4 regions of the Oleidesulfovibrio vietnamensis genome follow, and region 1 is predicted to be linked to each of the others. Evidence: predicted binding sites of a transcription regulator. Region 1 holds the regulator's gene; each other region holds the start of a gene.
The links. The regulator sigma-54, encoded in region 1, starts transcription at its own class of promoters, with help from an activator protein. The targets are predictions, from matches to a motif close to CTGGCACGGNNNNTGCTT.
Positions count from the first base shown of each region.

Region 1 (7,833 bases):
GCACCTCCTCTGCCCCACCCCAATGCTTTGTTATAGGCTTTGTCCTGCATCGTCCGGTGCATATATTCCAGCCTGGCGCTTATGAACGCAGCAGGCAGCGAAAGCAGCGCCGGAACGGCCACCTCTTCGGGCGTACGCAATCCGAAGTAGTCTGTTGCCGCGATGGTCAGCAGCAGGCAGCCGACTGCATTGGGGGGAATATATGTGCCGGCAGGAAAAAGGTCGAGCCAGAGGAGTTCGAAGAAGATAGCAAGGCTGAGGCTGAGTTCCCATTCGCCGGTGATTACGGCCCACAGAAAGCCGACACACAGCGGACGCTCAAGAAATCCGATATTTATGCTGAAGCGCGGGAGCGAAAAGAGGGCAAAAAAAAAGCGATGGGGAGACCCCACATGAGGGAGTGAAAAGAAAAAATCATGACCACCCCTTAACCTGAACAGGCGCGTTTGGAACACACCGGAAATCCAGCGCGACGGCTTTGCGCTTGAAAAAGCGCAGACATGCTTCGTCGTCATCGGAAACAGCCACGTGCGGACACAACTGGCGCTTGCCCGGACTGTAATGCAGGTTGCCTATATTCAGTGTGTCAAATTCAAAACCATTTTCAGAACTGCGACGCGCGTCGCCACAGTTGGCAAAAAGTACCAGCGTGTCCGGCAGTGCTATTCCGCGCCGCATAATGATTTCCTGCAACTCATCAATTCTCACAAACGTGATGGACACACGCCCGGGTACTGCCAGAGAGACAATCTGCTGCTGCAGATCATCCGCCGCCAGTTCGTCGTTGACAACCAGCAGATGCCTTGCTCCGGTATAGGGCAGCCACGTTTCTATTATCTGACCATGAACCAGACGATTATCAACCCGCACCCACATATACTCTACTTGCCTCGCGCTTTACGGCGCAGAACCTCGCCGGCCACAACGATGCCGTTGCCGCCGGACTCTTTGGCTTCCAGTGCCAGATTCTGCAACTCCATGGTACGGCTGGAAAAAACTTTAAGCAGCATAGGCAGGTTGATTCCGGTGACAACCTCTATGTCCGCACTGCTGAGCAAAGAAAGGCTGAGGTTTGTGGGCGTGCCGCCGAACATATCGGTGAGCACGATAACCCCTTTGCCTTTATCCAGCTTGCGGACTGCTTCTTTCAGTCGGTCGATTGTTTCTCCCACCTGCAGTGTGCCGTCAACACTCACCGACGTGCAGTCGGTCAGCGGACCGAGAATAAATTCGGCAGCGCGCAGCAACGCAGCACCGTAGTCCGCGTGCGTGACAAGTACAATGCCCACTACGGGCTCTTCCACGGTTGGTTCAGAAGACATATTTTCTGCTTTGCACATTTGGTTATGGTGGAAAAAAATCAGCCCAGATCGATATGCCGGTGTTCCAAGGATACTGCATAATCGGACTTTTTCAAAGCGTCCCGCAATGCTTCGGCTGTGGAAACAGACCGGTGTCTGCCGCCGGTACAGCCGATGGCCAGCGTTATCCGGTAGCGGCCTTCCGCCTCATACTGAGGAAGCAGGAAGAGAAGAAAGTCTAAAAAACGTTTAAAGAAAGTCTTGCCTTGCTCGCAACCCAGAACAAACTGCTGTATTTCAGGGTCTTTACCTGAAAGCGCCTTTAATTTTGCGTCGAAGTACGGATTGGGCAGAAAGCGCAGGTCGAAAACCATGTCGGCGTCGGAAGGGACACCGTATTTGAACCCGAAGGTAATCAGGTTGACGCGCAGACTTCTCAAGCTGCCTCCAAGCGAACTCCATTTTTTTTGTACAATGCGCCGCAGGTCGTGAATGGAGAATTCTGAGGTATCGAGAATAAGGTCTGCACGTTCACGCACCGGAGCCAGCAGATTCCGTTCATGTTCAACGGCGGCCTCTAGCCCCAGGTCGCCGCCTTCCAGAGGATGAGGTCTGCGTGTGGTGGCAAAACGCCGTACCAGAGTATCACTGTCGGCTTCCAGATAGATGATGCGGGGAGAAACCCCCATCTTTTCCAGCCGCATAAGTGCGCCTTCGAATTCATCCAGAAAATCGAACTGGCGCAGGTCCATGCCCAGCACCACGCCGCGGTAGCGCCCCATGGCATCACGTGCAAGATGTTCCAACAGGTCGGCCACTACCCCCACCGGCAGCCCGTCTATGGTAAAAAAGCGCAAGTCCTCGAATACATTGAGCACCGTGCTTTTGCCCGCGCCGGAAAGTCCTGTGACTATAAGAACCGGCAGACTTTCACTCTTTTTCACGGCGCAACCCCTTTTCCTACCTTTTAGACAGAGCGGCACCACCGGCGTCCGCCCCTTTCCGTTACGCCTTCTGCAAAAGCTCCCACAAGGTATCTTCCGAATCTGCCTGAGCAAATTCAGCTCTGAATTCTTTGTCTTTCAGCAGACGCGAAATCTGTGCGAGAATGCGCAGATGCATGCCGGCCACCTGTTCTGGAGCAAGAACAAGAAAGAATACGTTACACAGCTTGTAATCAAGCGCTTCAAAATCAAGCCCTTCAGAACTGCGACCGACCACCAGCACGATGTGGTCAAGCCCCTCCACCTTGCCGTGCGGTATGGCTATGCCGTCACCGATGCCGGTTGTTCCCAGATTTTCACGGTCCTGCAGAATGCGGACCACGGTATTCTGATCCAGTTCCGGATATTTTTGGATGACCGGTTTCACAAGTTCCGCCAGCACCTCAGTTTTGGTGCTGGCGGAAAGCTCATGAATTATGAGGTCTTTATCCAGGTATTCACCCAGTTTCATTTTTTAGAATCCCGGATCGATCAGCCCGAAGTCTCCGTCCTTGCGACGGTAGATGACATTCACGCGGTTGTTCTGCGCGTTTTTGAAAACGAGAAACTCGTAATCCAGCGCCTCAAGCTGCATGGCAGCTTCATCAATATGCATGGGTTTGGGATCAATCTCATCAGTTTCAATGATGGTGCGCTCGCGCACGCCGTCATTGTCTTTGTAATTGAACACATCCATACGCACGCTGTCATCACTGCTGGAACGGCGCCGATCCTTAGTCTTTTCTGCGTGTTTCTTGACCTGTGCTTCCAGCTTATCCAGCACAAGATCAATAGTGGCATACATATCCTCGCTCTGCTCCACTGCAGAGAGATTCAACCCCTCGCCCGTGCATTGTACTTCCGCCTTGTGCCGGAATTTATCAACGCTCAACAGAACCTGTAACTCAAGGTTTTCTGACTTATTCAAAAAGCGTCCGAGCTTTTCAAAACGGCGGTTGGCATACTTTTTCAAGTGATCGGAAGGCTCGAAGTTCTTGAAAGTGAAAGCGATGTTCATAAAAACCTCCAGAGATTCAGTATCAGGCATTTCTGCCGGAAATCCTTTGGCCTAAAATACAGCTTTTCGTTTCGAAGAAGAAGGGATTCCCATAGCTGTACGATACTTCGCCACGGTTCTTCGAGCAATATTGACTTGCAACTTTTCTTTAAGAATTTCTCCGATCTTTTCGTCACTGAGCGGTTCTTTAGGATTTTCTTCAGAAATCAGGTTCTTTATCAGCGCTTTCACACTTTCAGAACCTACCTCTGTTCCGTCGTTTAACGCCAGTGCACTGTTAAAGAAATACTTAAGCTCCACAATACCATGGGGGGTAGCCACATACTTGTTTGTTGTAATACGGCTGACGGTTGATTCGTGCATTCCTATGTCGTCCGCTATATCCTTGAGAATAAGCGGGCGAAGCCGGGATACGCCTTCCTCGAAAAAACCCCTCTGATATTTAATAATGCTCTCAACTACTTTGTACAGGGTTCGCTGCCGTTGATAAAGGCTTTTTATAAGCCACGAGGCGGAGCGCATTTTTTCCTGCACGTAGTCCTTTTCTTTATCAGTGGTGCCCTTGACGCCTTCTTTATAAAATTCACTCAGCTGGAGATGTGGCAGGCCGTCTTCGTTCAGCAGGATGATAAAATCATCCTCGCTTTTATACACGTAGACATCGGGGCTGACATACGCGGGCTGTTCGTTACCGAAGCGGGAGCCCGGCATGGGGTCAAGAGTCTGGATAAGGTCAAGATATTCTTTAAGGTCGTCCATTCCCAGACGATATTTTCTGAGAAGAGGCTTGTACCGTCGTTTTTCCAGGTCTTCCAGATGATCGCGGATCAGCTCGACAAGCACAGGGTCGCGGTCGTATCCAAGCACTTCGACCTGAACCAGAAGGCATTCCTGCGGAGTACGCGCCGCTATGCCCACGGGATCAAGCCGCTGCAGCAGATGCAGCGTTTCTTCCACCTCTGCCGTACCGGCACCGGCCATTTCCGCCACGTTTTCCACCGTCGCCTGCAGATACCCCGCAGGCGAAAGGTTGCCGATTATGACTTCTGCTATGTCCAGCTGTTTTTCCGTGGCGGAAGACAAGCGCAGCTGCCAGCTGAGATGCCCTTCCAGCGTGGGGCTGGATGAAAAACGAGCCTCAAAGGCGGTCATCTCTTCCGGCACTTCCGCGTCGCGTCCGCCTGCCTGTTTGCCGGTACTGGCAAAATCGCCAAGATAGTTTTCCCAGTCGGCATTCTTTACCAATTCCTGACGGAAAGGGTCGGCTTCTTCTGCTCTCGGGGCTCTCTCTTCAGCCTGAGAGACTGGGCGCTCTTCCTGTGTTTCTTCAAGAAACGGGTTTTCCAGCAGTTCCTGCTGAACGGTTTCAACGAGCTCGACGCGTGAAAGCTGCAACAGTTTGATCGCCTGCTGAAGCTGGGGCGTCATCACAAGCTGCTGAGCGAGTTTAAGCTGCTGTCGTAACTCTAAAGCCATTGTTCAACCGAATCCTTAAGATTATAAAAGCTGAATATATTTTGTTTTTATTGCTCAGAGAATATCAAAGCCCTGATACCGGAGACAGCGGAAACGTATATTCCGTTCTGTTATCCAAAAATCATTCCAAAATACATTCCATGACTCTTTTCTGCCACATATATCTGTGTGATGCAACCGGAGCCGGGGGACTTACAGGCAGAAGCCCTCTCCCAGATAGACACTGCGGGCCTTGGGATCGGCCACAATGGCTTCCGGAGTGCCTTCCAGAATGACCCTTCCTTCGTAAACGAGATAAGCCCTGTCGCAGATATTCAATGTTTCACGCACATTATGATCAGAGATCAACACCCCGATACCTTTGTCGCGCAGTTTTTTGATTATTTCCTGAATATCATCCACGGCCAGAGGATCAATGCCGGCAAACGGTTCATCAAGCAGGATGAACTTCGGGGCGCGGATGAGGGCCCGGGCGATTTCCAGCCGCCGCCGTTCACCGCCGGACAGGTGCATGGCGTATGAATCGGCGATGTGGGTGATGCCGAACTCTTCAAGCAGTTCCTGCGCTCTTGCCTGCTGAGCTTTTTTGCTCAATCCCACATGTTCCAGAATCATCTGCAGATTCTGAGTGACAGTGAGTTTTTTAAAAACAGAACTTTCCTGAGGCAGATAGCTCAAACCGATACGGGCGCGTTCATGCAGCGGCCAGTCGGATATGCTCAGGTCATCCAGCTGCACCTCGCCGGCATTGGGCTTTACAATGCCTATGAGCATATAAAATGTCGTGGTCTTGCCCGCGCCGTTGGGGCCCAGCAGGCCGACAATTTCCCCCTGTTTCACATTCAGGGAAACGCCGCAGACCACTTCGCGCGAACCGTATTGCTTGCGCAACCCTGTAGCCTGAATGACCGCCATTTACTTCTTCATCCTTTTGGGGGCGGAAAAAACCGCATTGACGGGCTTACCAGGCGCGCCCAACACTTCACTTCTGTTCTCGTTCACATAAAACCTGATTTCCTGCCCGCCGATACTGTTGCCCTCGTCGCGAAGTACGGGGTCTCCTTCCATCACAAGCAGTCCTTCCGAAACCTTGTAGGTGGCCTTGCGGCATTCTCCCGATTTCGTCAGCTGCTTCATGCGTACATTACCTTCGGCCACCAGCCTGTTGATCTGGCCGGCGTCAATGGCAGGGCCTTCGGCGTCGTTTTGCTTCGCGGCGGCACTGGCGTTCTTGTCCAGATAGACGGAGATGGAGTCCGCCCACAGTTCAAACTCACCGCGCTGCACGTACACATCCTGTTCAAAAATGATCAGCTGGGCGTTGGCGTCATAAGTCATGGTCTTAGATGTGATGGAGGTGGGAATATCCTCTGCCGCGGTGGCGGGGGCGGCCTGCAAAACCAGACAGGCAAGCAGCACCATAATCATGTGGCCTGTTATGCTAATTCTGTTCATGACGTTTTTCTCCTCGGGCTAAGCCGCTGAAGCCGTCTTCAAGGTACAGAACCATGTCAACGCTTCCGCGGGCTTTAATGACGTTAGTGTCCAGCAGCCACAGCACGTCATGCATGGTACCGTTCATGGCGCCGGTTTCAAACCATACCTTTTCGGGCATGGTCAGTTCACGGGAGCTGCCAAGGTAGGTCAGCAGAGATGTTTTAAGCATTTTGTCTGTCTGCACCAGAACCACATCGTCCCACAGACGCATGGACTGGCTGCTCTGCTTTATTTCGCCCCAGCGCGCTTTAACACTCAGGTTGTCGTTTTGTTTTTCAAGAAAATAGACAATGTCGGGCTGCTTGATGCGTACAGTGTCGCCCTGCTGGTCATAAAACGCTTTTTCAGCTTCCAGCGTCCACAGTTCGCGTCCTTTTTCGCCCTGCTTCAGGCGCACACCCGACAGCGCCAGATCGACATTACCTTCCACGGCAGGCTGGGCATCGGTCAGAGAGCGTCGCACTTCACTGACCTGACGTGCCCCCATGGCCGCATACAACAGCAGGCCGGCGAGCAGAATCAGCATACCGGCGACCCAGTACATTCTGCGGCGGGACATCTAGGAAGACCACTCCCTGAGCATGGGAGCCAGTTTGTTCTGGGCATCAAGGATAAAACGTACAGCTTCGCGCACGGCGCCATGGCCTCCCGTGGCGGTGGTGACATATTTGGCCACGGCCTTTACCTCCGGCTGGGCGTTGGCCACTGCCATGGGCAGCCCCACAAGATTGAGCGGGGCCAGATCCACCCAGTCATCGCCCAGAAAAGCGGCCTGCTCCGGTTTGAGAGCATATTTTTCAAGCAATCCCTGCATGACGTCCAGCTTGTGCGTGAAGCCCGCATGGTAGTCCTCTATGCCCAGCCCGCGCACACGCTCGGCCACGGCTTCAGAGTCAAGACCGGTAATCACGGCCACGACAAGCCCTGCTGACTGAGCCATCTTGATTCCCAGCCCGTCCTGCACATTGAAGCGCTTGGCCACCCTGCCGTCACCAAAATAGTACAGACCGCCGTCTGTCAGCACCCCGTCCACATCCAGAACAAGCAGGCGGATGTTGGCGGCCAGCTCTTTAACACGCATAGTCAATACTCCAGATGCTCTTCAGATCTCCTACAAGATCGCTCAGGCGCCCCGCGGGCCAGCTGTTGGGGCCGTCGCACAGCGCCTTGTCGGGGTCGGGATGACATTCCAGAAAAACACCGTTTGCACCTGCTGCCACAGCTGCGCGGGCCAGCGCCGGAACATGCCTTCTGTCTCCTCCGGAGCAGGAACCCTGCCCGCCCGGAAGCTGTACGGAATGGGTGGCATCGAAAATTACAGGAACATTCAGGCTGCGCATGATGGAAAAAGAGCGGAAATCGACCACAAGATTGTTATAGCCGAAACTTGCCCCTCTTTCGGTAAGCATCACGTGACGGTTTCCTGCCGCATGCAGTTTTTCCACCACTGGCCCCATATCCCAAGGCGCCACAAACTGGCCTTTCTTTACATTGACCACGCTGCCGGTGGCGGCAGCCGCCTGCAGCAGGGCTGTCTGCCTGCACAGAAATGCCGGTA
Region 1 is NZ_AP042419.1:2,054,195-2,062,027, forward strand. Features, by position in the region: gene ACZ5D1_RS09320 (PTS sugar transporter subunit IIC) at 1-455, opposite strand, end outside; gene ACZ5D1_RS09325 (PTS sugar transporter subunit IIB) at 415-876, opposite strand; gene ACZ5D1_RS09330 (PTS sugar transporter subunit IIA) at 882-1,322, opposite strand; gene rapZ (RNase adapter RapZ) at 1,361-2,245, opposite strand; gene ACZ5D1_RS09340 (PTS sugar transporter subunit IIA) at 2,307-2,756, opposite strand; gene hpf (ribosome hibernation-promoting factor, HPF/YfiA family) at 2,760-3,302, opposite strand; gene rpoN (RNA polymerase factor sigma-54) at 3,354-4,778, opposite strand; gene lptB (LPS export ABC transporter ATP-binding protein) at 4,971-5,693, opposite strand; gene ACZ5D1_RS09360 (LptA/OstA family protein) at 5,694-6,233, opposite strand; gene lptC (LPS export ABC transporter periplasmic protein LptC) at 6,220-6,834, opposite strand; gene ACZ5D1_RS09370 (KdsC family phosphatase) at 6,835-7,356, opposite strand; gene kdsA (3-deoxy-8-phosphooctulonate synthase) at 7,346-7,833, opposite strand, start outside.

Region 2 (7,833 bases), 1.1 Mb from region 1:
CAGAGCACACATTTCCACACGTCCTTCCGCAGCCCACAGAATACCGAGGAAGCCGGCGAACAGGCTTGCCGTGGTAAACAGGTTGGGAAGAATGTACACCCCTCTGCGGGTGGGTGTGGTCTGTGTGTCCATTGTCTCGTTATTCCTTGCGGGGTGTTGTCCGGCGCACTATTCCGCCGGTTGCTCCTTTTTTGCGGCCAGTACTGTCTGCCCTGCAAAAACGGTTTCACCCACTGTGACCTTTGGTTCATACTCTTCCGGCAGGTAAACGTCAACCCGCGAACCGAACCTGATCATGCCGCAGCGTTCGCCGCGTCTGAGCGTGTCGCCTTCTTCCACCCTGCATACTATGCGTCTGGCGATGAGTCCGGCTATCTGCACCATGCTCCAGCGCAGGCCGTCGGCGTCCACTATGTCATAGGCGCAGCGTTCGTTGTCAGTCGAAGCTTTGTCCCACGACGCATTGAAGTACTTGCCCGGATGGTAGGCAATGCTCTGCACGGTGCCGCTGACCGGAAAGCGGTTTACATGCACGTTGAAGACATTCATGAAAATGCAGACGCACATGCGCGGTTCTCCGGTGAAAGGGTCGGGCATGGGCTGCACTTTTATGATGCGGCCGTCTGCGGGGCTCACCCCTGCGCCGGGGGCCGAAGGCACCACCCTTTCCGGATCGCGGAAAAAATGCACGCTGAACCAGCACAGCAGCAGAAACACAACGGCCATGAACCAGCAGTCGATGATGGCGAAGACCAGTGCGGCAAGCGCGGTCAGACCGATGACGGGAAAACCTTCAGGCGTTATGGAATGGGTAGCTTTCTGCATGATGATGTTCCTGCCGGAACCTGTCTCCGGCACAGCTGTGTGAGGTTGAACGGTAGCAATCGGTATGTCAAAACGCGGCAAAAGGCAATGCGTTATCGTGCGCAGGCTTCCAGCCGCAGTTCCGGTATATGTGCGGTAAGCCCTTTGTAAAACGCCTCGTAGCTGGTATACAGCAGGGTGTTGAGCCCGCGTGATGCCGCTCTGCCGATGTGTCCTGCGTTGTCGTCGATAAAGAGCGCGCGGTCCGGCCGTACGCCGGTGCGCTGGCAGATGAAGTCGAAAAAATCTGTGCTGCGCTTGTTCATGCCCACACGGTATGAATTGAATACCAGATCGAACTGTGCGTAGATGCGGTGTGCGGCGTCCAGTTCTTCCAGCCAGTTTGTCTGGTCGCTGGCGATGACGGCGCGTATGCCTGCGCAGCGCACGGCGTTGACGGCATCAAGCATGTACAGGCGGATGAGAAACCGCGAGAGTATGGCCTCACGCAGCTCTTCGTCCGGTGCTTCAATTCCGGTGCGGCGGCGCAGTTCCTGCCAGAATCCGGCCTCTGTCATCTTGCCGTTGACGTAGCCGCCGTTGTAGCAGATGTCCGTGGCATGGGCGAGCAGCTCTCCGGAGGCTATTCCGAAACGGTTTTCCAGCGCATGCAGGCCGTTGACGAAACCCTCTTCGGCAATGACGCCCCCGAAGTCGAAAAATACAACATCAAGGCCGTGGCGGGTGGTATGGTCTGCGCACATGGTGCATGATCTCCGCTTGCTGGTGGTTTTGCCCCAGTATAACCCATAGCAGGAAAAGCGCAACATGACTGAACGCATACGCATCGGTATCAGTTCGTGCCTTCTGGGCAACAAGGTCCGGCACGACGGCGGACATAAGTTCGACTCGTACATAGTGAACGTGCTGGGGCGGTATCTTGATTTTGTTCCCGTGTGTCCCGAGGTGGAATGCGGGCTGCCCACCCCGCGTGAACCCATGCGGCTGGCCGGTGATGTGCACAGTCCGCGTCTGATGACCAGCAAGACATGGCAGGACAAGACGGAACAGATGCAGACCTGGGCGGACAGCAAGGTGCGCGAGCTGGAAGGACAGGGCCTGTGCGGATTCATATTCAAACGCGGCTCGCCTTCTTCCGGCATGGAGCGGGTCAAGGTGTATCCTTTCACCGACCCGCGTGAGGTAAAGAACGTGGGCGCGCCCGTGCTCAAAGGCTCGGGGCTGTTTGCCAGAACGTTCATGGAGCATTTTCCGCTGCTGCCCGTGGAAGAGGAAGGCCGGCTGAACGACCCCGTGCTGCGTGAAAACTTCATAGAACGGCTGTTTGTGGTGCGCCGCTGGTACGACCTGCTGGAATCAGGCATGGCACCCGGTGCGGTGGTGGAGTTTCATACACGCCATAAACTGCTTCTGCTGGCACATTCCACACAGAAATACCGCGAAATGGGCAGGCTGGTTGCCGCCGTGCGCGAATACAGCCCGGAGCAGTTCCGCACGGAATACCGCAGGCTGCTTATGGAAGCTCTTTCGGTACGTGCCACCGCGGGCAGGCATGCCAATGTGCAGCAACATATAATGGGCTATTTCCGCAGGCAGCTTACAACAGATGAAAAGCAGGAACTGGTCGAAATCATAGACCGGTACCGTAACGGCCTTGTACCGTTGATAGTGCCTGTAACCATGCTGAATCATTATGTGCGTAAATACGGTGACGAGTATCTTGCCGGGCAGTACTATCTTAACCCGCATCCGGTGGAACTGAAGCTGCGTAACCACATCTGACGGGTGCCGGAAAAAAAATGCACCGGAACGCTTATAGTTTCACTATCCTTCTTGTCATGAATACTTGAACCATGTATGTAGTTTATAGTGGTACTTGCGGTAATTGACTCTTAGGAGGAACCTTGTGAACAAGAGCGAACTGGTAAAGACACTGGCTGAGGACTACAACCTGTCTCAAGATGAGGCCGTGGCGGTGGTCAACACCTTTTTCGACTCCGTGCGCGAAGCACTGGTAGCCGGAGACAGGGTTGAAATCCGCGGCTTCGGTTCCTTCAAGGTCAAGGAATACAAGGGCTATGTGGGGCGCAACCCCAAAACGGGAGACAGCGTGAAGGTGTCGCCCAAGCGTCTGCCCGTATTCCGTGCCGGTAAAGAAATGAAGGAACTGGTCAACCCCTGATTCCGGCCTTACTCCGCGCGCCTGCCGTTTTGCGGTGCGTGCCGTGTCTGTCCGGTCCGGTATCGGGAAAGGGCTTCCTGTCATGTCCGGATACAGTGCGGAACAGCGCGCCGCCATGCAGTGCATGTCGCTGGCCCGTCATGGTTTACCCCATGCGCTGGCCGACTGCGGACTGCCTCATGTACATCTGAAGATAGGCGAGGGCATCGTCACGCGGCGGGCATTGCTTATCTCCACTGTGCTGGGGTCTTGTGTTTCGGTCACGTTTTTTAGCCGCAGACTGCAGCTGGCGGGCATCTTTCATGCAATGCTGCCGGTGATCACGCAAAGCTACCGGCCCTGTAACGAGCCGTGCCGGTTTGTTGATTCGGCCATAGAGGCGGTGTACGGCAACTTTGAAAAGCGCGGCCTGCATCCCGAAGAGGTGGAGGTGAAGCTGTTCGGCGGCGCCTTCAGCATGGGGCTGCGCGAAGAACATCCTGACCGGTGCATGATAGATGTGGGCGGGCGTAATGTGCTGACCGCGCGTGAGGTTCTGGCCGCCAAAGGGCTGGAGATACGCAGCGAACAGGTGCAGGGCACGCGTGGCCGCAAGCTGCTTTTCAATACGCGTACGGGCGAAGTGTGGGTGAAGCTGCTGAACAACGCGGCCAACCAGCTTGCCCGCAGGCAGGAAGAACAGGCCAGAGCGCAGAGCGCCCGCGGATGTTCTCTGGACTGACGTGCGGCTGGCGCGCGTATTATGCGACAGAAATACGAAAGCCCGTCCGGAGTTTCCGGACGGGCTTTTTGTGTACGGCAGCGGGCATTGCCGGAGGTTCGGGTATGCAGAAACCGGCCGTGTACCGGTGCTGCGCCGCAGGCGGGGACTGCCTGTTCTGCCTGCGGACGTATGTCACCGGTAGCGGGCGGAATGATCTTACGGGTGGTTGTTGTATTTGTCCTGTGTGTGTTCGCTGCCGGAGTGGCAGGGAGCACAGTCCATCTTGCCTTTCACTATGGGCGATTCTTTGCCGGCACCGTGGCAGCTGCCGCAGTATTCCACCGATTCAGGTGTCTTATGCTCGACCACAAATGCGCCTGTCTGTTTGGCGTTCATTATTTCAACTGCTTTTTTGGCCACGTCGGCAGTTATGCGTGCACAGCGTTCGCTGCGCTCTTTGCTCTTTTCGGCTATGCCGGTTTCGTAGCACCACTTGCTCACAGAAACGTGGCACAGCGGCGAATGGGCTATGCTGGTGGGCAGGTCGCCGGCAAAGCCTTTGGCTGCGGTGCCGGGGTTGTAAATGGGGAACGCGGTCTGCTCGTACCAGCGGTACAGTTCGGTCACCATGGGGTCGCGTTCCTTGCGTCCCCAGAACAGAGCGTATGCGCTGGCACCGCCCAGAAGGGCGCCGCAGATGGTTGCCCATCCTGAAATTCCGCTTTTGCCCACTTCGAGCATGCTGAAGGGGAACTGGTTATACGGTGCGCCGTATTTTTCGGCCATCATGCCTACAATGCCGTAGAACACGCCGTAACCGCAGCCGAAACCTTTGTGCCAGTAACCGTCATACGCGGCAACGGCGCATTCTTCAGGGTCAAGAATGTGCGGCTGCCACGAAAACGGCTGTTCCTCGAACTGAAACCGTGCCGCGGTGCCGGGTGCCGCCGCATGCGCCTGTCCGGTCATGCCGCCTGCCACCAGCGTTCCGCCTGCCACTGCACCAGCCATCAGGCTGCCGCCGACTACACCAAGAGCCTGTCGTCTGCTTATTTTGGTCATGTTGAGTCTCCCTTTGCTCTGAATCAGCTTCCGGCGGGCACCGGAAGGTAGTGATTTGTGCAAGGGAATGTGCAACGTGCGTGCCAGCTTGTGAAAAATATGAACAAGCGCGGTATTTCATGCGGTTAGCGTATATTTTTTGATACAGAGGCGTTTTCCGGTGCCGTGTTGCCTGCATAGTCAGTATGACACATGCAAACAGTTGTTTGCATTTCAGGGGTGAAGCCGTGGTATAATCATCATAAATGGTGCTGTTTTCTGTCGTAGAGAGGAAAAGAGGCAGGAGTTGAATCATTGTGCAACGAATATGTGCAATCTTGTGTTTGCAGTGTGTGCTTTTTTCGTCGCATGTGCTTGTGAAAAAGGTAAAGATCGGTGTGCTGAATTGGGGGCGGCGCCATTATATCCGGCAGGCGGACGGGGCGGTCCGGTCCGGAAATAGCTCATGGCGGTCAGACGGGGGCTGCGCCGGTTCCGGCTGCTGATGCGGCGCGGCATGCCGCACCGCATCAGCGGAAGTTATTCATGGCAGGACGGAGTATCCGGCAATACCGGTAAAGGTCAGAAGGTAAGCTGCTTCCAGTCAGACTGAAGCATGTGCGTCACCGCTTCTCCCACATACAGTACGTCCAGTCCCAGAGTTTCCAGCCTTCCTGCTATTCCGTAGCTTTCTGCGCAGGCGCGGCAGGCCCACAGTTCTACTCCCGCATCCTGCAGACGCGGCAGTTCTGCCTGCACGGAAGGGTCTTCCGCCAGCAGGCGGGCACTGGGGCCCCAGGCTATGAGACGCACGTGGTCCCACCAGCCTTTGCGCAGACTGTTGACCGCGTACATAAAGACAAGATTGTGAGCTGTTTCCGCATTGCAGCTGCTCCAGATGATAAAAAGTTTTCTGCCGGTATCCATGTGTTCTCCCTGTGGGTGCGACATGCTGCCTGTTGTGCTGTCCGGCGGCTGTGCATGGCCTTTTTGTCCTGCCGCATGGCCGCCGGAGCCGCGGAAAGAGTATGCGGTCAGCAGGTGCTGTCGGCGGATGTGTCCGGGGCTGCGTCGCGCGGAGTAAGGCGTGTGCCGTCCAGCGCCATGTCAAAGTGGTAGATGTCTTCATCAAAGTCTTTGGTGACGGTAAAACCGAGAGCCCGTGCCAGTTCCGTCATGCCTTTGTTGTCCGCCAGCGCTTCGCCCACTATGCGGCCTGTGCCCCGGCTGTGCAGATAGCGGATGATTTTATCCATCAGCAGCCTGCCCAGCCCGGCGCGCTTCAGGTCGGAACGTACGGCCACTGCGAATTCGGCGCGGGAGTTGTCGGGGGCTATCATGGCACGGGCCACTCCCAGAGTTTTCAGTCCGCCTTCCGGCGCCTGTCCTCTGGCAATGAATGCCATTTCACGGTCGTAGTCTATCTGTGTCAGCTTGACCATTTCGGAACGGGGCAGGGTGCCCACGTTACCGAAAAAGCGGAATCTTCTGTCCTGCGGGCTCATATGTTCAATGAATTCCCAGTGGTCAGGTTCATCTTCCGGCCGGATGGGCCGCAGGTCGACCACCGAGCCGTCCTTGAGACGGGCACATTCCTCCAGTTCGCGGGGGTAAGGGCGGATGGCCAGCTGTTCGGTGCCTGTGGCGGTAGACCAGGCTATGCGCACATGCGCATCCAGCGCCACCACGCCGTCTTCATCTGCAAACAGCGGGTTGATTTCCATTTCAAATATTTCGGGTATGTCGATGATGAGCTGCGAAACCTTGACCAGTACAAGGTGCACGGCATCAACATCGACAAGCGGACGGCCGGCGGCATCGTGCAGACGGGCGGCCACTCTGGTGCGCGAAACCGCCTCGCGTGCCAGATTCATGTTGAGCGGCGGCAGCGCGGTGCTGACATCCTGTGCCAGATCGGCGCCTGCGCCGCCCTGACCGAAGCGGACCACCGGTCCGAATACGGGGTCGGTGGCGGTTTCGACCATCAGCTCAAGGGCGGTGGCCCTGCGGCACATGCGCTGCACCGTGTAGCCGGTGATGCGTGCGGCGGGCATCTGGGTTTTCAGCCGCTGCATCATGGCCGAAGCAGCCTCCAGCACATCACCGTCGGACTCCAGATCAAGCGCAACGCCGCCGGCCAGTGTCTTGCGGCGGATGTCCGGCGATTCCACCTTGAGCGCAACGGGATAGCCCATCTCTTCCGCGGCACGCACTGCGGCGTGTACGTCGGGCACGGTGCGTGTTTCCGGTATGTTTATGCCATACGCTTTCAGAATGCCGGTAGTTTCGGCTACTGTCAGTACCTGACGCTGCTGGTCCAGAGCTTCGTTGACCACCAGACGCGCGCGTGAAACGTCAGGCTGGAATGTGTCGGGCAGAGAAGGAGGCGCTTCCACAAGCAGGTCCTGGTTGCGGCGGTACTGTACCAGATTGAGAAACGCACGCACGGCGTTGTCGGGCGTGAAAAACGAAGGCAGCCCCGCCTTGCGGAAGGTGCTGCGGGCCCCTGCTGCATCATCTATTCCCAGCCAGCTGGTGAGCACGGCTTTTTTGGTTCTGCGGCACGCGCGCACAACGCCTTCGGCCACCTGTCCGCTGTCGGCGTAAATGCTTGGCACGTGCATGACCAGCACTGCATCCAGACTTTTGTCATCCAGCAGCACTTTAAGGGTGCGGGCGTACATGTCGGCGTCGGCGCCGCTTTTGATGACCAGCGGGTTCCAGTACGACCAGTCACCTTTCAGTTCGTTGTCCAGTGTCTGGCAGGTTTCTTCGCTCAGTTCCGCCAGACGCCCTCCGCCGGCCAGCAGTGCGTCGGTGGCCAGAAATCCGGGCCCGCCCCCGTTGGTCAGTATGGCCAGCCTGTCACCTTTCAGCGGTGCCGCACGGGCCAGTGTCTCCACGGTGTCAAACAGGCTGTCGATGTCGAACACGCGCAGCATGCCCGCTCGGCGGAAAGCGGTGTCGTATACATCGTCCGAGCCGGGAGGCATGCCGGAATGTGCGGCGGCCGCAGTGGCTGACGCTTCCGATTTGCCCGACTTCATCACCAGCACGGGCTTGTTGCGGGCCAGCGCTCTGG
Region 2 is NZ_AP042419.1:3,128,243-3,136,075, reverse strand. Features, by position in the region: gene pssA (CDP-diacylglycerol--serine O-phosphatidyltransferase) at 1-132, opposite strand, end outside; gene ACZ5D1_RS14085 (phosphatidylserine decarboxylase family protein) at 169-825, opposite strand; gene ACZ5D1_RS14080 (HAD family hydrolase) at 918-1,568, opposite strand; gene ACZ5D1_RS14075 (YbgA family protein) at 1,633-2,607, shown strand; gene ACZ5D1_RS14070 (HU family DNA-binding protein) at 2,732-3,007, shown strand; gene ACZ5D1_RS14065 (chemotaxis protein CheD) at 3,090-3,728, shown strand; gene ACZ5D1_RS14060 (split-Soret cytochrome c) at 3,927-4,772, opposite strand; gene ACZ5D1_RS14055 (DsrE family protein) at 5,334-5,678, opposite strand; gene ACZ5D1_RS14050 (bifunctional acetate--CoA ligase family protein/GNAT family N-acetyltransferase) at 5,786-7,833, opposite strand, start outside.
Region 2: a site for sigma-54 is predicted at 4,842-4,859, ahead of ACZ5D1_RS14060 (split-Soret cytochrome c). Genes of this name have one in related genera too.

Region 3 (7,833 bases), 1.7 Mb from region 1:
GCAAGCCTGTTCTCCAGCCCCAGTCCGCGGGCCACGGCGCGCACTCTGCGGTCGATATGCACCCGCTGCAGGCAGCGCACCTCCAGCGCTATGGCAATGTTGTCATACACCGAGCGCCGCGGAAGAATTTTAAAATCCTGAAAAACGACACTCACCTGTCTGCGCAGGGCGGGCAGCTGACGGGTTTTGAGATTGCGCAGGTCAAAACCGGCCACACTCAGCGAGCCGCGGTATACCGGCAGCGCGCCGTACAGCATACGCAGCAGAGTGGTCTTGCCCGCGCCCGAAGGCCCGCACAGAAACAGAAAATCACCTTTATCAAGCCGGAAGGAAACATTTTTCAAAGCCCAGTGCGGGCCGAAATTATGGGAAAGATGCTGGGCGTTAAGCATGTGTGGATTCCGCTACGGAAAAAGGGGGCGCAAAGGCCCCCTGTTTGTGCTGATGGTGCGCGGCGTATCAGCCGCATTTGGTGAATCCGCAGGCAGGGCAGATATGGCAGCCTTCCTGAAACACCAGTTCTTCATCGCAATCGGGGCACTGCTGCCTACCGAGCCCGTTGGGAGCGTGTACGGGCACCTTGGCCTTTAGGTACCTGTTTTCCATTACCCATGCAATGGCATCGGGTATGGACAGCAGCAATCCTTTTTTCTGAAACTTGGGGTGTTCTCCGCCTATACCCTTGAGCTGCCGCACTATTTCCACCACCTCAACGCCGGAGCGCAGCGCCAGCGAAACCAGTCTGCCGATGGCTTCCGCCTTTGCGGTGATGGACCGCCCCGACTTGCCTATGGTGGTGAACAGTTCAAACGGCCTTCCGTCCACTTCGTTAATAGTCACATACAGCACACCCAGCCCCGTTTCCACTTTCTGGGTAAATCCGTATACGATATCAGGACGTTCACGCACAACGCTGCGTTCTTTTTTCTGCTCTTCCTTGCTTTTTTCTCCGTCGCCGGTGCACAGAACCTGCGACTGTTTGCAGCCGTCACGGTATACGGTAACCCCCTTGCAGCCCCGCTCATACGCCATCCAGTAAATGCTGCGTATGTCGTCAATGGTTGCGCTGTTGGGCAGGTTGACGGTCTTGGACACGGCGTTGTCGGTATATTCCTGAAACGCCGCCTGCATTTTCAGATGCCATACGGGATCTATGTCCATGGCTGTCACAAAAACATCGCGCATATGCTGCGGCAGGTGCTCCATTGTCTGCACAGACCCTTTCTGCGTTACAGCTTCCATCAGCTTTTCAGAATAGCACTGCTCGTCCTTGAGCGCCTGCTCAAAATAAGGATTCACTTCCACCAGACGCTCGCCGTCCATGACATGCCGCGCAAAGCTGAGCGCAAACAACGGTTCAACCCCGGAAGAGCATCCCGCAAGAATGGACAGGGTTCCGGTGGGGGCAATGGTCGTTATGGTGGCGTTGCGGTACGGTCCGAGGTCCCGCTGTCCGAACACTGACTCGGCGTAAGCCGGAAAGGGTCCGCGTTCCTTGGCAAGCTGTTTGGAGGCGGCACGGCCTTCCGCGCGGATGAATTCCATGACACGGCCGGCAAGCTTAACGGCATCCTGACTGTCGTAGGGAATGCGCAGCTGAAACAGCAGGTCGGCCCAGCCCATGACGCCCAGCCCGATTTTGCGGTTTCTGTGCACCGTTTCTGTTATGCGGTCCAGCGGATAGCGCGAAGCATCGATGACATTATCCAGAAAACGCACGGAAAGCCTGATAATACGCTTAAGCTCTGCCCAGTCTATGGAATCTGCCGTGCTGCCATGCCCGGCAAGGTACAGTCCGGCCAGATTGACGGAACCGAGATTGCAAGCCTCGTAAGGCAGCAGTGGCTGCTCCCCGCACGGGTTTGTGGACTCCATCTCGCCCTGTGCGGGCGTGGGGTTGTCACGGTTTATCCGGTCAATGAAAACAATGCCCGGATCCCCCGACTCCCACGCTTTCTGCACCAGTATCTCAAACACCTCACGGGCATTCAGGGTACCTTTGGCTTCGCCGGAGTGCGGCGCCATCAGAGGATATTCTTCACCTTTTTCCACCGCCTTCATAAAATCTTCGGTCAGCGCAACGGAAAGGTTGAAGTTATTGAATTCCCCTTCACGTTCCTTGGCGCGGATGAACTCCAGAATGTCCGGATGGTCCACACGCAGAATGCCCATATTGGCCCCGCGGCGCGTGCCTCCCTGTTTAATCTGCTCCGTGGCGGTATTGAAAATGCGTAAAAAAGAAAGCGGACCCGAGGCAACCCCGCCCGTGGACCCCACTCGGCTGGCCGCCGGACGCAGGCGCGAGAATGAAAACCCTGTTCCGCCTCCTGATTTATGAATCATGGCGGCATGTTTCACGGCGTCAAAAATCTCTTCTATGGAATCACCCACCGGCAGCACAAAACAGGCCGCCAGCTGACCCAGATCAGTGCCCGCATTCATCAGCGTGGGAGAATTGGGTAAAAATTTCCACGATGTCATCAGGTCGTAAAATTCACGGGCCAGTTCGTCCGCCCTGCACGACGAATCAGGGTATTTACCCTCCTCCGCCGCGATGGCAGACGCCACACGCCAGAAAAGCCCCGTGGCATCTTCCAGCGGTTCTCCGTCAGGGCCTTTGCGGTAATAACGCTTCGAAAGCACGACCTCTGCATTCTGGTTGAGCACAACGGGCTGCAAGTCTTCCGGCTGTTTCATGTCATCCCTTTAACGTATCAAATCAATTAGTTATAGTTTTTCTCAACTTTTACTACCTGCTACGGAGCTTAGCATGCCCTGCCGGAAAAAGCCACTGCCGCATCACAATCTGCAGTTGTTGACACGGTGCGTGTCCGTACACTGCCGCCGCGGCACACCGCTGACCGCGCATAAAAAAACCGGCCGGAATTGCTCCGGCCGGTCTGTACCCGCAGTATGCCGCGGCTGCCGCTGTGAAGGAAGCAGCGCCGTTGTGCTGTTTAGTAGTGTCCGCCCATCATGCCGCCACCCATATGGTAGCCGCCGCCCCGATGAAACCCGCCGCGGTGACCGCGTCCGAAGCCGGACTTGAGCCCCACTTCCTTTTCAAGGCGCTGGGAAAGTTCAATGTGCAGGTTGCGCAGCTGAGTGCGCAGCTGGGCCACTTCACCGGCAGTCTTGCCCACTGCCGCGGGGTCTGTGGACGGATTGTTGTACATGGCATTCAATTCTGCCTGCTTGGCAAACAGCTTGTCGCGCAGGGGGGTCATCTTGCCGTCGGCTTCGGCCACAATCTTGTCATACAGAGCCTGCTTTTCGGGTGTCAGCGAATCATATGCGGCCTGACCGCCGGGTCCGCTGCCGCCAAAGGGGCACACGGCCGCCCCGCCGCCGGCACCCATGCCGCCGTATCCGCCGCGATGGCCGTATCCGTGTCCGTAAGGACCGGCAAAAGCCACTGCTGCCAGAGCAAAAATACCGAGGGCTGCTACTATGGTGATAATGGAACGGGTCTTCATAATGTCCTCCGGATTACCTTGTGCACCTTCTGGTGCGTTGCTTGCATTTGCTCATGATAGAGCAACAGGCGTGCCATACACGCACATGAAGCAATATCGCACAACAAACCGGCATGTTATGCACAGAAGCGGGACAGTACAGTGAAAGTCAGTGTATAAAAAACATACACCTTTGAGAAAAAGCACTGTATAAAAAATAGACGCTGTACAAATATTGAACACGCAAGGTGACGGCAATGCACTTCAGAAAAAAACATTCCCTTCCCGGGCCGTTTGCCTCGCCGTGGCTGGTTATCGGCGCGGCGGTCATTCTGGGCGTGGTGGTTGTGGCGCTTTCAGTGCGCAACATCACCCGTTCGGAACAATACATGGCCAATATCCTGCTGGAAAAAGGCGGATCGCTTATCAAGGCATTTGAGGCCGGAGCACGAACGGGCATGCGCGGCAGCGCGTTCCGCCTGCAGGTGCTGCTGGAAGAAATGGCCGACCAGCCGGATATTGATTTCATTGCCCTGACAGACAGGGAAGGCAATATTGTGGCTCACAGCAACAACGAACAGGTAGGCAAACGGCTTTTCGGCGCCGAGGTGACCACCGACCTGCTGCGGCCTGACACACGCCCGAGGTGGAGCATTTTCGGGCAGGCCGGTAAACGATACTTTGTGGTCTACCGTGAATTTGCACCGCTGCAGGGCCGCCATGCCCGCAGGGGACACATGATGCCGCACATGCGCAACCACGCGTGGGATAACTGGCAGCAGCCGGACGGCCCGCCGCCCATCATTTTTGTCGGGTTCGACGTTCAGCCGTTCGAAGACGCCCGCAGACAGGACAAACAGCACACCATGACCATGGCAGCCATAGTGCTGCTGTTGGGGGTTGCGGGTTTCATATCGCTTATCTGGGCACAGAATGTCCGCCGCGCACGCAAAGAGCTGGAAAGCACACAGGCCCTGTCGGATGAGATTGTTTCCAATCTCCCCGAAGGTCTGGTGGTGCTGGATGCCGCCGGAGATGTTTCTTTCATGAACAATACGGCCCGCGCCATGCTGGGAGACGGTACCGCCGCTCACGATACGCACGAAGCAGCCGCAAGCTGCCCGCCGCTGCCGCCGGTACTCATGCATGCCGTACGCCAGCTGGACACCCAGCACATACTGAGCGGCAGAGAAACGGTGCTTTCCGGCACCGGAGGCCCTGTCCCCGTCAGTGTTACCGGTGCGTGCATAACAGGCGAAGACGGTTCGCTGATGGGCAAACTGCTGCTGCTGCACGACCTGAGCGAAGTGCGCAGACTGGAAGAAGAAGTACGCAGGCGCGAAAAGCTGGCAGCCATAGGCAGTCTGGCTGCGGGGGTGGCTCACGAAATACGCAATCCGCTCAGCTCCATCAAAGGATATGCCACCTATTTCGGCACCCGCTTTGCCGAAGGCAGCGAAGACCGCGATGCCGCCCGGATCATGGTGCAGGAGGTGGACAGGCTCAACCGCGTCATTTCCGACCTTATCGGTCTGGCCCGCCCGTCGGACCTGTCTTTAAAGCCCAGCAGACCGGAATCGCTGGCAGAAAACGTACTCCGCCTTATCCGGCAGGATGCCGCGGGCAAAAACATAGACTTGCGGTTCGCCGCGGCGGACGACCTGCCGCAGGCAGTGCTCGACCCCGACAGAGTGACGCAGGCGCTGCTGAATGTCTGCCTTAACGCACTGGATGCCATGGAAAGCGGCGGCGTACTGACGCTGAGCGTTGACACCGACAGTACCTCTTCCGAAGGCCGCAGGCTGCTGCGGTTCAAGGTGCGTGACACGGGCTGCGGCATAACGCCCGAAACCCTGAGCACCATGTTTGACCCGTATTTCACCACCAAAAGTCAGGGAACGGGGCTCGGGCTGGCCATTGTGCACAAAATAGTGGAGGCCCACGGCGGCGAAATAGCCGTGCAGTCTTCCGTAGGCAGCGGAACGGAAATATCTCTCATTCTGCCGCTTGAACCGCAACGCAACGCGAACAGCTGACCCGGCGGCGCGTCAAAGGAACAGCCATGACAAACGCTCCTACCATATTGATAGTGGATGATGATCAGGCGCACAGAACCATGCTGCGCACCATGCTGCGCGGCTGGCAGTACTCGGCGGAAGAAGCCGACGACGGTTCCGTGGCCGTGAGCAAGGTGCAGGAGCGCGCATATGACGCCATCCTGATGGATATCCGCATGGCCCGCATGAGCGGCATAGAAGCCCTGCGGCATATCATGGCCCACAATCCGGCCATTCCCGTGCTTATCATGACGGCATATTCTTCGGTGAATACAGCGGTGGAAGCCCTGAAAATAGGTGCTTATGACTACCTGACAAAGCCGCTTGATTTCGACGAGCTGAAACTGACGCTGGAGCGCGCGCTTGATCACACGCGGCTGGCCTCGGAAAACAGAGAGCTGCGCAGCTCTCTGTCCGCGGGGCAGGCTGCCTCGCGCATTATCGGCCGCAGCGAGGCCGTGCGCCGGCTTACCGAGCTGGTGGCCACAGTGGCGCCCAGCGACGCCACGGTACTCATCACCGGAGAATCGGGCACAGGCAAAGAACTGGTGGCCAGAGCCATACACGAAGGAAGCAGCAGACGTGACAGACCGCTGGTAACCGTCAACTGCGCCGCCCTTACGGAATCGCTGCTGGAATCAGAACTGTTCGGCCACGAAAAAGGTGCTTTTACCGGTGCGGACAAAAAACGCGACGGGCGGTTTGTTCAGGCGGACGGCGGTACGTTGTTTCTGGATGAACTGGGCGAAATGTCTCTGGCACTGCAGGCAAAGCTGCTGCGTGCGCTGCAGCAGGGTGAAATCCAGAGGGTAGGCAGCGACAACCCGCTGAGAGTCGATGTACGCGTCATCGCCGCAACCAACCGCAATCTGACCGCAGAGGTGACCGCAGGCAGGTTCCGCGAAGACCTGTTTTACCGGCTCAACGTCATCGGCATAGCGGTACCGGCACTGCGGGAACGGCGCGACGACATCCCCCTGCTGGCCGGACACTTTCTGACCCGCTATGCCGAACGTAACCGCAAGATGCTCAAAGGATTCACCCCGCAGGCCATGAACTGTCTGGTCAACTATGACTGGCCGGGCAATGTGCGTGAACTGGAAAACGCCGTGGAGCGCGCCGTTATCATGAGCATGGGCGAATATGTCACCGGACGCGAACTGCCGCCGGACATTGCAGCGGCTGACGGCGAAACGGATATCACCGCAGCAGTGCCCGATACGGACACACCGCTGCCCGACACCGTCCATGACCCCTATGCGGGGCTCTCGCTGGAAAATCTGGAACGCCGCGCCATTGAAGCAACGCTGCGCGAATGTGCCGACAATAAAAGCGAAGCCGCCCGCCGGCTGGGCATCACCCGCGCAACACTGCACAACAAGCTGAAAAAATACGGCATGGAATAACCGGAAGACCGGAACCGGAACAAGACCTCCGGCGGGCAAGAGGCATGATTCCCCCTGCATCCCCCGTTGCGCATGTTCTGCCGCGGTCAGCTGACATCGAAGAGCTTACGGTTGCGGCTGCATGGCGGCAACCGCACGGCGCGTCGCGTTGCGGGCATCGCTGTGCCTTGCACGGGGCGCATTACAGGGGGGAAGGTTCAGCCGCCCCCTGACGGAGTTTTCTTCAGGCTTCTCAGGCTTCTCAGGTTTCTCAGGTTTCTCAGGCATCCGGCGGGCAAAATCCGCAAAATCAGGCAAACAGCGATTTATCTGATCCGATCAATGAAAGCGCCAGTTCCATTTCGCGTTCAAGGCGGTTTTGCACTGCGGAGCGCACGGCGTTGGTGGAGGAACCGAACTGCCTGCTGCGCAGGTCATAAACTGTGCGTATAAACCGCCCTTGAAATGCAGGATCGGTAAAAGAATCATCCTGTCCGGTTCTGCCCAGAGCCTGACGGAAAATGCGAGCTGCGCCCGTGGGCCCGTGCTGCACGGCGGTGCTCCACAGCACTTCGCCCAGAACACCGCTCATATGGTCGCGTTCAAGTACCGAGTTGCGGGTAACCTTTCGCAAAGCGGGAAGGAAATTGTTCTCCCGCACGAATCTGTTCTGCAATGATTCAAATCCTGCCGGATCAGCAGCGGCGATTTGCGCCCATACACGGGGCATTGCACCTTGCGTACCGCCGGTGTTGGCCGGCCCTGCGGCGTTGAGACGCTGCGCGTACTCGGGTGCTGCCCGCTGCAGAAAGCGGATAAAGGCATCCATGCTGCCCGCCCGCGAGGAAATCTGATATTTTCCGTAGGAGGTGCCGCCATGACGGTCGTAGCCGATGCTTGCCACGCCCTGCGTGCCGGACTCAAACTGCGCTGCCA
Region 3 is NZ_AP042419.1:169,232-177,064, reverse strand. Features, by position in the region: gene ftsE (cell division ATP-binding protein FtsE) at 1-392, opposite strand, end outside; gene ACZ5D1_RS00755 (vitamin B12-dependent ribonucleotide reductase) at 460-2,697, opposite strand; gene ACZ5D1_RS00750 (periplasmic heavy metal sensor) at 2,958-3,476, opposite strand; gene ACZ5D1_RS00745 (ATP-binding protein) at 3,713-5,491, shown strand; gene ACZ5D1_RS00740 (sigma-54-dependent transcriptional regulator) at 5,518-6,918, shown strand; gene ACZ5D1_RS00735 (VgrG-related protein) at 7,208-7,833, opposite strand, start outside.
Region 3: a site for sigma-54 is predicted at 3,536-3,553, ahead of ACZ5D1_RS00750 (periplasmic heavy metal sensor). Genes of this name have one in related genera too.

Region 4 (7,833 bases), 700 kb from region 1:
TATACAAGTCCGCTGCAGAACAGCAGCAGGCAGGGCAGTGCCACATGGCGCCACGCTTTGCTCAGGGTGCAGTGAAAATACTGGCATGTGAGCACAAAGCAGACATGCAGCGGCGTTGCCATGATGCCGGTGAATCCGGAAAATATGGCCAGCATGACATAGGCTGTCAGAGAATCCTGCAGACCGGCCTGAACGGCCAGTGACACGATAAGAGGAAATGTGGCCCCCACATAGGCCATGGTAATGCCCGATACCGCCCCGACAATAAAAGGCATGAAAATACAGCTTACCGTAAGGGCTGTGCGTCCGCCTGCCAGCTGCGCCAGCTGATGTACCGCCCCTGTGGTGTTCAGCATCTCCTTGAAAACAAATATGGCGGCAATGACGAGCACCATCTGCCACAGATGTCTGTGGCGCAGCGATGCCGCCAGAATACCGGCGCTGCCTTTATTCTGTACGGCTGCAGTCAGTATGCCTGCAGCCAGTGCGGCAATGACGCCTGATTCAAAAGGAATGCCCTGCGCTGAAAAAGCCAGTACCGTTTCAAGCAGCACAGAACCGCCGATGGCCACCAGCAAAGGCAGCCCCTGACGCAGAACCGCTTTCGGCGTGCTTGCCGTCACGGTACTGTCTGTCTGCACCGTGGCAGGCGGAAGAGAAAGTACCGCCGGTCTCAGCATGAAAAACCATCCTGCGGCCAGCATGATTGCCATGCCCGGCAAACCGAAGGCGCAGATGGTGGTTATGGGAATGCCCGAGAGCGATGCCGCCAGAATGATGCCCGGATACAGCGGCCACCATGTTTCCCATACATGCCGGTACCAGTAGTTGAGCGCAGCCAGCGTGTCTTTTGAAACCTGCATGCGGCTGGCCACGGCACCTATCATGGGGGCCGAAAAAACAGCACCGCCCGGCATGGGCAGCAGTCCTATAAGCATGGGGAAGAAAACCAGCCGCAGGCGCGGGTTTTTCAGATAGCCGGACAGCGCATCCATAAGACGCAGGGTCTGGCCTGATTTTTCCAGAACATCGCTGAGCAGCAGGATAAGCAGCACTATGGCCGCCAGCATGAGGGTCTGCGGGCTGGTCAGCCCCGTGAATACCGTGGGCAGCCACATATCAGGAGCCAGACCGAAAAACAGCCCTACGGCGGCACCGCCGCTGATAATGGAAAGCCCCAGATTCACCCTGAAGCGGATGGCGAGCAGCATGATGATGAAAGCGGCAGCCAGCTTGATAAGCGGCAATAACGAGTCCGGGCCGGTCACGGCGGTTTGCCTCATGTGTGGAAGGTCAGCGGCGCGGCTCCGGGCCGCTGCACGCAGGCGTGTTGCAAAAAGCGACGGTTACGGCTGTGACGTAACATGAATCATATGCCCTGAACAGCCATGAATTGCCTGCGCAAACAGGAAAAACGGTTTACTGTTAGAGGAAATATTTTGCGAACGGGGCTTGACCTCCGGTGAACTCTGTTCTACCCCTCAGGTTGCCAACACCTGTTTCGGACAGTGTCGAACAGCCTCGCGACCCATGGGCCGCGTGGCGTTTTTTCTTATTGTCGTTGGCAAAAAACTATCGAGAAATGTCAAGGAATCAAACATGAGCAGCATCCCGATTTCAGTTGAAGGCTTTGAACTGGTTAAACGAGATCTTGAAAGGCTGAAGCAGGAACGTCCCGCAGTGATTCAGGCCATCAAGGAAGCACGCGAAGAAGGCGACCTGAGCGAAAACGCAGGCTATGATGCCGCCCGTGAGCGTCAGGGCATGCTTGAAGCGCGTATCGGCAACATCGAATCCCGCATGGCCCGCTTCAATGTCATTGATATGAGAACGCTTGGCGGCGAGCGTGTGACCTATGGTGCCACCATAGAGCTGGAAGACCTCGAAACCGGTGAAATGCGGGTGTATACTCTGGTGGGTCCCGACGAGACTGACTATGTGAAAGGCAGCATCTCGGTTCTTTCTCCTGTTGCCAAAGCTGTTCTGGGCAAAGAGGAAGGCGACGAAGTTGTGGTGGACGCCCCGAGAGGAAAAATACATTACGAAATCGTTTCTGTAAGCTTCAACGGCCCTGTCATCACCCTCGAATAGTTTTACAGGCCAGTCTGGATGTGCTCCTGTCGGCGCCACCGGGCGGCCAGTACCTCCGGTGACACCAGACAGCCAAGACAAGCTCTGTAAGCCCCTGCCGTTTTTGCGGCGGGGGCTTTTTGTTTTTGCTGCGGGTACAGGCAGGGCAGTGTCAGGTATTTTTACTGGTGTAATTATAATCGACAGCTGTCTTTATCTTCTCAGTTTGTTATCAGTCTGTAATGTAAGGGCTATTTTATATTATAAGATGTGTCGCTTTTTTTTACATTTTTTTGTTCTTTGTCGATTCCAAGGTTAACATGTTGTTTTAATTTTGTATTGTCGATTTGGAACCGCTATTGCTTCTGTTATATCGAAGGCTTGGTAGCGTTAGAGTACAGGGTAACAGGAGTGAATCATGAAAACTGTCTGTCGGATTGCAATGGTGCTTGTTGCGACGCTTATCTTTGTTTCGTCAGCATCGGCCGGGGTGGTAACTTCCTGGCAGTATTCTTATGATGCCGGTTTTGTGGACTGGACATGGGCACAGTCCGGAGACTCCGGCGGGGTGAAGGGACCGGTCAATCTGAACGGCGAGACCGGCTACCATACCCTCTGGTGGGGCTCCAGCCTGCTTCCCTTGTTTCAGTCCCGCATTGAACTCAACGCACCTGTTTCCGGTGTGGTGAACACAGGCGGTGCGCCTGCCGCAGCCATGACCATGACGCACTACAACAGATGGACAACAAGCGCGCTTGTCTCCGGCACGGTGAAAGCCGTACTTGAACTTCAGGCGCTGGAGCCTGTGGCGGGTGAGCCTGCAACGCTTTCCACCGAACTTGATTTCAGCTTTTATGAAAAGTCTATATTTGAAGGAATGAGCCGCGATGTGTTTATTTTGAACAATCCGCAGGTCACCTTTGAAGGTTTTGAGTATGACGGTGAGTGGTACACGCTGGACTTCGGCGGGAGCTTCGGCGTTATTCCGGAATATTACATTCAGCGGATCGGGCTGGATACGGGACTTACATATTATGGATGGGTTACCTCGGAATTTGACAGTACCGTGGTGGACACCAGCTTTTCAATTTCGCATGTGATGCCCCAGCCCGCGCATGCTCCGGAGCCCGCAACAATGGGGCTTATGGGACTGGGTATGCTGGCCATGGGCGGATACGCCCTGTGGCAGCGCCGCAAAAAAAGCTGAGTTGCTGCAAGTGCTGAATCTGCCAAGCGGTCCGCCTGCGGGCCGCTTTTTTTGTGCACAAAATCCGGAATGAGTGTCTGCTCCTGTCGGGGGTGATGTCGGTAGTTATAACTGGTGTCGGATTTATTTACAGTTAAAATACAGTCAATCATGGGTAGGGTTTTGCCTAACATGTTAGATTAGATTGTGTTAGATTGCATGGAACGCTGTTTGCTTAACCAGTGTGCCTCTACCGAGGAAAGAACTCATTACTATTTGTGTAAGGAAGCTGTTATGCACACTCGTATTGTTACAATAACTGGTATTCTTGTTTTCAATCTTCTTTTTGCGGCCGTTGCTTCTGCTGCCGTGGTTACTTCGTGGGGCTACACCTACAACGCCGGTTTTACCGACTGGAAAATGTCCGACCGCTGGACCAGACCTTCTAAGTGGGGAAAAACCTGGATAGATGGCGAGAAGGCCTACAAGAATCTGTACTGGGGCGATAACTGGAACGGCTGGAGCGGAATCTCGCTGGACAGCGGAACCAGCGGTATTGTGCACACCAACGGTGATGCCGCGCATGCCATGTCCATGACGCACAGCAACTCGCCCACTTACGGCGGGTCGCTGGTATCCGGTACCGTCAAGGCCATGCTCGAACTGAGAGCTCTTGATCCGTACCATGGCTCAGAAATAGCGTTGTCCACGGCTCTGGAATTTGCATTTTATGAGACCCCCAATAACGGGCTGCTTACTGATGACGTGTTCATTCTGACCAACCCCGGGGTGACCACCGAAGGCTTCGAATACGGCGGCGAGTGGTACACGCTTGATTTCGGCAGCAGTTACGGTGTCATCCCCGAGTCCTACATCGAAGCTCTGGGGCTGGACACATCCATCACGTACTACGGCTGGCTGACTCCTGAAAATGCAGACACTACGGTGGACACCAGCTTTACCATCACGCATCGGCCGCAACCCACACCTGCGCCGGAGCCTGCAACGCTCGGGCTCATGGGGCTGGGGCTGGTGGCTCTTGGCGTGTATTCCCGTATGAAAAGAAATGTTGCGAAGCGTTCCTGATGAACCTGTCGCACCGCATACCGGCAGGCTCTGATGGCAGAGCCTGCCTTTTTTTATGCTGCTGCCATGTGCGCGAAACCATGGAGATACACCGGTACAATGCGGTGTGCGTTTGATGCCGTTTTTTCCGGAACAGCAGGCGTTATGTGTGGTGACAGGCGGGAGCAGTGCTGTAAGAAGCCCGTAAGGCCGGTGCAGGCTGTAACGCGCGTACTTTTTCCCGCAGGCGGTGCCGGGCTGTCACCGCCACTGCCTGACCAACAAGTCTCAGGTATTGCCGGGCTGTCAATTTGTGGTATAATGCAGGCGAAGGTGTCGAAAAGTATTACAGTTTCCGATGGGTTTTCCGATGTAGTACATAGTGGTAACCTGTTGACGCTATATGGAAAAAATATACAGGCACGGCGATTGCTTGTCAGATATGCCGCCTGCAACGGGTGGCTACTAAAAGCTGGGGGGAATCAGCTCATGAAAATTCGTGCTCTTTTTGCGTGCGCCGTCTTTGTGGCGGGTATTCTTGTGGCATCTGCTGCGTCTGCAGCTGTGGTCAACAGCTGGCAATACTCATACCATATCGGTTTCACCGACTGGGAAATGTCCGGCCGTAACGGAAACGTGGGTTACTGGGGGCGCCAGAAGATTGATGGCGAAAAAGCCTACACCTATCTCAGCTGGGGTTCTTGGGAAAAGCGCAGCAGCATCGAACTGAAAAGTTATACATGGGGAAATGTTGATACTGATGGTGATGCTGCCTATGCAACCACCATGACCCATACCAACATGCCCGTGACAACTGATACTCTGACCTCCGGCAGGGTGAAAGCCGAACTGGCTCTGTGGGCTCTGGATCCGTATTACGGAGAGAAAAAAGCTCTTACCACCTTTCTTGAATTTGACTTTTACGAAACACCTAACAACGGCGGACTTACCAGTGATGTGTTCATCCTGACCAATCCCGGGGTGACAACAGAAGGGTTTGAATACGACGGCGAGTGGTATACGCTGGATTTCAGCAGCAGCTACGGCATCATACCCGATTCGTATGTCGAAGCACTGAAGCTGGACAAAAGCATAACCTACTATGGCTGGCTTACACCGGAAAATTCTAAAACCTCCGTGGATTCGTATTTTTCCATCAGCCATCGTCAGCAACCCACTCCTGCGCCCGAACCCGCCACTCTGGGCCTCATGGGTATGGGCATACTTGCTCTCGGGGTTTATTCCCGCATGAAAAAGAAAAACGCGTAACATTTTTCAGCGCGTATATCGGACAGCAAACGGCAGGCTCTGGAAACAGGGCCTGCTTTTTTTGCGCAGTGCATTCCCGCCGGAAAAATGCTGTTGTGCTTTCGGGCGGATATCCAGCAGGCGTGCCGGAGGTCTTATGCCGGCGAGTGCAGTGCGCAGAGATATGCTGCCGGATGCCGCGGAGCGGACTGTAATAATAAAGCGCCCCGTAAGGAGCGCTTTATTATTGTCAGGAAAGAGAAGAAGCGGTGCGGCCGGATGAGCTGTGCCGGTCCGGCTGCCTGCGTGTCCTGTCATGTGTGCCGGTGATGGCGCGTGCCCGTTCAAGGGCTGCGTTTATGTCCGGCATAATGTTGCGGCGGCCGATAATGTCCAGTGTTCCGAGCCGCTGTAATTCCTGCAGCGGGGCCTTGCGCAGGCCGGAAAGCAGCAGCACTGTTCCGTTGGCTTTGCAGCGGGCATGCAGCAGTTCCAGAGCGTTGATGGCCGTGGAGTCTACTGTGGGCACTTTGCGCAGGCGCAATATAAAGACGGCCGGTGATTTTTCCATGATATCAAGAACGCTTTTAAACCTATCAGCCACACCGAAGAAGAATGGCCCGTCAATTTCATAGATGCGCACCCCCTGCGGGACATCACTTACGGGTTCTTCTTCAGCCCATGTCTCGGCGGCAGGCTCGCCATCTGATTCGCGGATGCGCGTGACTTTGCTCATGCGCTGCATGAAGAGCAAAGAAGCCAGAACAACTCCCACATTGACGGCCACGGTAAGGTCGACGGCCACCGTAAGTCCGAATGTAAGGCACATGACCAGCACATCAGGCTTCGGGGCGCGCAGCAGGCGCATGAATTTGTGAATTTCGCTCATGTCCCACGCCACCACAACAAGTACGGCGGCGAGGCATGCCAGCGGAATGTACCCCGCGGCCGGAGCCAGCAGTAGTACAAACAGTACCAGTACCGCAGAGTGAATCATGCCCGAGACAGGTGAGAAAGCCCCCGATCTGATGTTTGTGGCTGTTCTGGCAATGGCGCCTGTGGCGGGAATGCCACCGAAAAGTGCGGATGCGATGTTTGCCGTGCCCTGTGCTACCAGTTCAGTGTTGGCGTTGTGCCGGCTGCCTGTCATGCCGTCGGCCACCACGCACGACAACAACGATTCAATGCCGGCCAGCAGTGCCACGGTAAGCGCGTCGGGCAGCAGTATGCGTACTTGCGCCCATGAAAAGTCGGGCAGGGCAAATGACGGCAGTGTCTGCGGTATGCCGCCGAATCTGCTGCCGATTGTTTCCACAGGCGCGCCGCACGCGGCTGCTAGCACTGATACGGCTGCCACGGCCGCAACCGGAGCGGGAATGCGGGGAACAAACTGCCGTACGCCGATGATGATACCCAGCGTCAGCAGGGCGGCAGCTGCGGTTACCGGATCAATGGCACCAGCATGTCCGAAGTATGCCTGCCATTTTCCGATAAAGTCCGGGGGTATCACATCAAGCCGCATGCCCAGAAAATCGTTTATCTGTGATGAAAATATGAGCAGTGCGATGCCTGCGGTAAAGCCGGTGGTCACAGGATAGGGAATGAATGTGATCAGGGTTTCGAGTCGCAACACACCGAAAATAATAAGGATGATTCCGGCCATTATGGTGGTCAGCAGCAGGCCGTCAAAACCGTGTCTGGAGATGATGTTGAAAATGATGACGACAAACGCACCCGTGGGGCCGCCTATCTGATAGCGGCTGCCGCCCAGCGCAGAGATAAGAAAGCCTGCGACGATGGCGGTAAAAAGTCCTTTTTCGGGCGTGGTGCCGGAAGCGATGGCAAACGCCATGGCCAGCGGCAGGGCGACTATGCCCACGGTGGCACCGGAGCCGAGGTCGCGCAGGAAGTTCTGGCGGGAATATCCCTGACGGAGAACAGAAATGGCCTTGGGCAGGAACCCTTCCCTGTCCGAGGCCACATTTTGAGAATGCATTTAAGGCCTCCTGAAATGATATGCGATGAACGCAGAGGCTGGCATGTCTACTCCTCTTTTTATGTTGTGGCAATAGTGGGACAAGTTTTTAAAGTTTTGATGTTCAAGGTGAAGACTCTTTTTTGATTGTGATTTTTTTAACGTATGGTTTCTTATCGTGGAGTGTGGCTTCATAATACTGAGGGAGCTTTTGTTTTTGGTGTGCATTTGCATACATAAGTTCTTTTAGATTCGTTATGATATGGTTTTAGGTTGTTGTACATGTGTT
Region 4 is NZ_AP042419.1:1,358,351-1,366,183, forward strand. Features, by position in the region: gene ACZ5D1_RS05895 (DUF401 family protein) at 1-1,268, opposite strand, end outside; gene greA (transcription elongation factor GreA) at 1,600-2,091, shown strand; gene ACZ5D1_RS05905 (THxN family PEP-CTERM protein) at 2,489-3,277, shown strand; gene ACZ5D1_RS05910 (THxN family PEP-CTERM protein) at 3,551-4,342, shown strand; gene ACZ5D1_RS05915 (THxN family PEP-CTERM protein) at 4,811-5,590, shown strand; gene ACZ5D1_RS05920 (SulP family inorganic anion transporter) at 5,820-7,565, opposite strand.
Region 4: a site for sigma-54 is predicted at 2,418-2,435, ahead of ACZ5D1_RS05905 (THxN family PEP-CTERM protein). Genes of this name have one in related genera too.